One region of the Mesorhizobium sp. M5C.F.Ca.IN.020.29.1.1 genome, then DNA from elsewhere that is predicted to be linked to it. Evidence: predicted binding sites of a transcription regulator. Region 1 holds the regulator's gene; the other holds the start of a gene.
The links. The regulator PhoB, encoded in region 1, activates phosphate uptake and scavenging genes when phosphate is short. The targets are predictions, from matches to a motif close to TGTCATNNANCTGTCAT.
Positions count from the first base shown of each region.

Region 2: the regulator PhoB is predicted to act here: its motif matches at 1,391-1,407, upstream of ugpB (sn-glycerol-3-phosphate ABC transporter substrate-binding protein UgpB).

Region 1 covers NZ_RZSW01000094.1:5,763-8,969, forward strand. The annotation lists gene EOA85_RS10480 (ROK family protein) at 1-881, shown strand, start outside; gene phoB (phosphate regulon transcriptional regulator PhoB) at 1,056-1,745, opposite strand; gene phoU (phosphate signaling complex protein PhoU) at 1,762-2,469, opposite strand; gene pstB (phosphate ABC transporter ATP-binding protein PstB) at 2,508-3,207, opposite strand, start outside.
Region 2 covers NZ_RZSW01000210.1:2,650-5,856, reverse strand. The annotation lists gene argH (argininosuccinate lyase) at 1-533, opposite strand, end outside; gene EOA85_RS17895 (TlpA disulfide reductase family protein) at 569-1,255, shown strand; gene ugpB (sn-glycerol-3-phosphate ABC transporter substrate-binding protein UgpB) at 1,470-2,780, shown strand; gene ugpA (sn-glycerol-3-phosphate ABC transporter permease UgpA) at 2,862-3,207, shown strand, end outside.

The sequences.
Region 1 (3,207 bases):
ACGAGCTGATCGACGAATGTGTCGCCATAGTCCGGCGCCGGCTCGAAGACCCCGACCTCGACGTCCAAAGCGTCGCCCGCATCGCGCTGGCGATCCAGGGTATTACCGATTCCCATGCGCGCGCCATGTTGTGGTCGCCGATCACGCCGCAGACGAACATCGCCTTCGCCGACATTCTGGAACGCGAGTTCGGCATCCCGGCCATTATGGAGAACGACTGCAACATGATGGCCGTGGCGCTGCGCTGGCGCGACCCGGATCGCTACCGCGACGATTTCATCGCCATCCTGCTCTCGCATGGCATCGGTATGGGGCTGGTGCTCAAGGGCGAGCTGTTCACCGGCACCCATTCCTCAGGCGGCGAATTCGGCCACATGATTCATCGGCCGGGCGGCGCGCTTTGCCGCTGCGGGCGGCGCGGTTGCGTCGAGGCTTATGCCGGCAACTACGCTATCTGGCGCAACGCGAGGCAATTGAGCGAGAACGCCGAGCCGGTCGCCGATGTCAGCGACGCCGAGATGCGGGCACTGGCGGCCCGGGCGCGCGAGACGGACGGACCGGAGCGCGAAGCCTACCGCAAGGCCGGCGAGGCGCTCGGCTTCGGGCTCGGCAGCCTGTTCGCGCTGATCGATCCGGCGCCGGTCGCCATGGTCGGTGCCAGCGCTGCCGCCTTCGACCTGATCGAGCCGGCCCTGCGCGAGGCCATCGCCCAGACCGCGGGCGGCCAGCATTCGGGTTCGATTTCCTTCGACACCGAGCCGAACGAACTGCCGCTGATCCGAGAAGGCTGCGCCATGCGGGCGCTGAGCTTCGTCGACCAAGAGATCTTCGCGCCGAGCATCCAGGCACGAGCCGGCTCGGTCGGAAAGAACGTGGCTTGAACTCGAAGGGAGGATCCCGGATCGCGACTTGGGGTGTGTTGAGATTCAGGTCAGGCCGAGTCGAGAATGGTGGGTTCCGAGAACCGGAGCGGAGCGTACTTTTGGGTACGTGAGCACCGGAAGCCCAGGAAGCCGGCGTTCGCAGGCCGGCACCACCTGGATATCAGCACATCCCTAGTCTTCCCTGATCGCATAGCCCGCGCCGCGGATGGTGCGGATGACATCGGGCATGCGACCATTGTTGACCGCCTTGCGCAACCGGCCGACATGGACGTCCACCGTGCGCTCGTCGATGTAGATCGTCTCGCCCCAGACATTGTCGAGCAACTGGCTGCGCGAGAAGACCCGACCCGGGTGCCGCATCATGAATTCGAGCAGCCGGAATTCGGTCGGCCCGAGCCGGATCTCGCTCTTCTTGCGATAGACCCTGTGCGATTCGCGATCGAGCATGATGTCGCCGACCTTCAGCACGCTGGACAGTACTTCCGGCTTGGCGCGGCGCAGCAGCGCCTTGACCCTGGCCATGAATTCCGGTGTCGAGAACGGCTTGACCAGATAGTCGTCGGCTCCGGTGGAAAGGCCGCGCACCCGGTCGCTCTCCTCGCCGCGCGCGGTCAGCATGATGATCGGCAGCCGCTCGGTTTCGGGACGCACCCGAAGGCGCCGGCAAAGCTCGATGCCCGAAACCGCCGGCACCATCCAGTCGAGCACCAGAAGATCGGGCACGTTTTCCTGCAGCCGGATTTCGGCCTCGTCGCCGCGCGTCACCACCTCGACCTGATAGCCTTCGGATTCCAGATTGTAGCGGAGGAGGACGCCCAGCGGCTCTTCATCCTCCACCACCATGATGCGCGGCGCGATCATCGGCCGGTCACTCCTGTCATGTCGCCGGCGCCGACATCGTCGTTTCGTCGAGCTTCGGGCGATCCGCCGGCAATTGCTGCCCGGTCACGACAAAGTAGGCGTTTTCGGCTATGTTGGTGACATGATCGCCGATGCGTTCGAGATTCTTGGCGCAAAACAGAAGATGGGTGCAAGCGGTGATGTTGCGCGGATCCTCCATCATGTAGGTCAGGAGTTCGCGGAAAACCGCCGTGTATTTCACGTCGATCTTCTGATCGTCGGCGCGCAGTTCTTTCAAAGCGCCGGCATTGCGCGACACATAGTGCTCAACCACCCCGCGGAGCTGCACAAGAACGAGATCCGCCATCCCGTCGATACCGTGCGACAGATTGCGCGGCGTGGTGCTCTGCCCGACTGCGCTGACCCGCTTGGCTATGTTTTTGGCCAAATCGCCGATGCGCTCGAGATCACCGGCCATGCGGATTGCGCCAACCACGGCGCGCAGATCTTGCGCCATCGGCTGCCGCTTGGCGATCAGCGTGATCGCACTGTCGTCGAGTTCGCGCTGCCGCGCATCCATGATCGCGTCGTCCGAGACGACACGCTGCGCCATCGCATTGTCTGACGCAAGCAACGCGCGGATCGAGGTTGCGACCATCGCGGCGGCGAGCTCGTCCATGTCGCGGATCAGCCTGTCGATGTGCTCCAGTTCCTCGTCGAAAGATGCGACGGTGTGTTCACCCATGATCCTGTCCTCGTGTTCGAAATTCGCCGCCGGACCGCTCAGCCGAACCGGCCGGTGATGTAGTCCTGGGTGCGCTTGTCGTCGGGATTGGTGAACATCTTGTCGGTTGCGCCCTCCTCGACCAGGTAGCCGAGATGGAACATCGCCGTGCGTTGCGACACGCGCGCTGCCTGCTGCATCGAGTGGGTGACGATGACGATCGTGTAGTTCTGGCGCAGTTCGTCGATCAGTTCCTCGACGCGGGCGGTGGCGATCGGATCCAGCGCCGAACAGGGCTCGTCCATCAGAATCACTTCCGGCGACACGGCGATGGCGCGCGCGATGCACAGGCGCTGCTGCTGTCCGCCGGAGAGACCGGTGCCCGACTCGAGCAGGCGATCCTTGACCTCGTTGAACAGACCGGCTTTCTTCAGGCTCGATTCAACGATGCCGTCCAACTCGGACTTGCTCCTGGCCAGGCCGTGAATGCGCGGACCGTAGGCGACGTTTTCATAGATCGATTTCGGAAACGGGTTCGGCTTCTGGAATACCATGCCGACGCGAGCTCGCAGCTCGACGACATCGATTTTCGGGTCGTAAACATCCTCGCCGTCGAGCGTTATCTTGCCGCTCACCCGCGCGATATCGATCGTGTCGTTCATTCGGTTCAGGCAACGCAGGAAGGTCGACTTGCCACAGCCCGATGGGCCGATCAACGCCGTCACCTGGTTCTCGCGGACATCGAGGTCCACGTCGAAC
Region 2 (3,207 bases), on a different contig from region 1:
TAGGCCATGCAGTGGTGGCCGAAGGTCACCGGCTGCGCCGCCTGCATGTGGGTGAAGCCCGGCATCACCGTCGCCGCATGCTCCTCGGCCCGTTCCAGGAACGCCGAGATCAGGCCCTTCAGCGCCTCAGCGACGCGAAAGCATTCGTCTTTGACCCACAGCCTGAGATCGACCGCTACCTGGTCGTTGCGGGAGCGGGCGGTATGCAGGCGGCCGGCGGCCGGGCCGATCAGCTCGGCAAGGCGGGCCTCGACATTCATGTGGATGTCTTCCAGCCTGGTCGAGAACTCGAACGTGCCGGCTTCGATCTCTGCCAGGATCGTGTTCAGCCCGTGAGCGATTTTTTCTTGATCGGCCGTCGAAATAATGCCCGTTTGCGCCAGCATCTCGCTATGGGCGATCGAGCCTCTGATATCCTGCGCATAGAGTTTGCGGTCGAACGAGATCGACGCGTTGATCGCTTCCATGATCGCGGCCGGACCCGAGGCAAAACGTCCGCCCCACATCTGGTTGCTGGCCTTCTTGTCGCTCATCGCTATAACCCGTGCTCCGGAGCAGTTTTTAGAAAATGGCAGACGGCAATCGATTTTTCCCGGCCCCGCGCCTCATCCTCGCCGCTTTGGTGGCGGGCGTGCTTGCGGGCGCGGTCGCGGTATATGTCAGCGAGAGCGGTTCTGGCAACAACGCGCCCGCGCCAGTCGCCGTTGGCGACAGCAAGGACGATGTCGCCTGCGCCGCCAAGGCCGACCGTGCCAAGACGGTCGCGGCGGCTGCCACCGGCCAGGTGGCAGCACTTTTGCCGGCTGATCCGCCGCAATCGCTGAAGGGCCTTGCCTTCAACGACCCTGGCGGCAAGCCGATGACGCTCGCCGACCATGCCGGCAAGACGTTGCTGCTCAATCTGTGGGCGACATGGTGCGCACCCTGCCGCGCCGAAATGCCGGCGCTCGACGCGCTGCAAAAAGAAATGGGCAGCGACGCCTTCGAGGTCGTCGCGGTCAACGTCGATGTCGGCGACGACGCCAAGCCGAAGAAGTTCCTCGAGGAAACCGGCGTCAAGGCGCTCGGCTACTACCGCGATTCGACGATGGCGCTGTTTAACGATCTCAAGACGCGCGGCCTGGCGCTCGGCCTGCCGGTCACCATGCTGATCGACGGTGAAGGCTGCCTGATCGCTCACATGAACGGCCCGGCCGAATGGTCGGGACCGGACGCCAAGCGGCTGGTCGTGACAGCGCTCGGAAAGTCGGACTAGGCGCCAGCGATTGTTGCCGATCTTCGTCGCCTTGTTCGAGTCGTAAGCCGGCTTGGCAATCCCTTTCCATCAGCTCTCATTCGCAAGCGTGCACCACTTTACGTGGAGATCGAGTTCATCGATCCGCAACAAAACCGTTGTCCAATTGTCACGAGCGGCACATATTGCCTTTGCGAGAGTGCCCTTTCGCCAATGACAAAACGGGAGATGAAACATGAAGTTCTTCGGCTTCGCGGCCGGTGTCGCCGCCACCTTGACGCTGCTTTCCACCACTTCCGCTTTCGCCGTCACGCAGATCAGCTGGTGGCACGCCATGACCGGCGCCAACGCCGAAGTCGTCGACAAGATCTCCAAGGATTTCAACGCCAGCCAGAGCGACTATGAGCTGGTTCCGGTGTTCAAGGGCACCTATCCCGAGACGCTGAATGCCGGCATCGCTGCCTTCCGCGCCGGACAGGCGCCCGATATTCTCCAGGTGTTCGATGTCGGCACCGGCGTGATGATGGCGGCCGAGGGTGCGATCAAGCCGGTGGCCGAGGTGATGACCGGTGCCGGGATGACCTTCGACAAGAGCCAGTATCTGCCCGGCATAGTCGGCTATTATTCGAAGCCGGACGGCACCATGCTGTCCTTCCCCTACAACTCCTCCTCGCCGATCCTCTATTACAACAAGGACATCTTCCAGAAGGCGGGTCTCGATGTGAACAACCCACCCAAGACCTGGAATGAGGTGTGGGAAGCTGCCAAGAAGATCAAGGCGAGCGGCGCCGCCTCATGCGGCTACACCTCGACCTGGCTGACCTGGATCCATCTCGAGAACTTTGCGGCGTGGAATGACGTGCCCTGGGCCACCCAGCAAAACGGCCTGGCCGGCGGTGATGTCGAGCTCAAGATCAATGCGCCGATTTTCGTCAACCACTTCCAGGCGCTCACAGACCTCGCCAAGGACGGCACCTTCAAATATGGCGGGCGCACCTCCGAAGCCAAGCAGATCTTCCTGGCCGGCGAATGCGGCATCTTCACCGAATCGTCGGGCGGCCTCGGCGACATCGTCAAGTCCGGCATGAACTATGGCATCGGCCAGCTTCCCTACGACACCGACGCCAAGGGCGCTCCGCAGAACACCACGCCGGGCGGCGCCAGCCTGTGGGTCTTCGGCAACAAGTCGGACGAGCAATACAAGGGCGTCGCGACCTTCTTCGCCTATCTGTCCAAGACCGATGTGCAGGAATATCTGCACCAGAAGTCGGGATACCTGCCGGTGACGCTCGCCGCCTACGAGGCGACCAAGAAATCAGGCTTCTATGACAAAAACCCCGGCCGCGAGACACCCATCCTGCAGATGACGGGCAAGGCGCCGACCGATAACTCGAAGGGCGTGCGCCTGCCGAATCTGCCGCAGGTGCGCGATATCCAGAACGAGGAGTTCGAGAAGATGCTGGCCGGCCAGCAAACCGCTCAGCAGGCGCTCGACAATGCGGTCACGCGCGGCAACGCCGCGATCGAGGAAGCGCTCGAGAACTGACGAGATTATCTCGGTCAATCGATTGGAATATCGCCCACGCGAGCTCGCGTGGGCGACCCCTGGATAGCGAGGGAAATCAGCCTGTCTCCACGCATCGTCTTTCCCAACAAGATCCTGCCCTACCTGCTGGTGGCGCCACAACTCGCCATAACACTGGTTTTCTTCTACTGGCCGGCCGGCCAGGCGCTTTATCAGTCGATGCTCAGGCAAGATCCGTTCGGGCTGAGGACCAGGTTCGTCTGGTTCGCCAATTTCGGCAAGGTGCTGGCCGATCCGGCCTACCTCAACTCGATCAAGGTCACCGTGGTGTTTTCGCTTGCGACCGCGATCGTTGCGATGGGTGTGGCGCTGCTGCTTGCGGTCATGGCCGAGAAGGCCGTGCGCGGCAAAGGCCTCTACCGCACATTGTTGATATGGCCCTATGCCG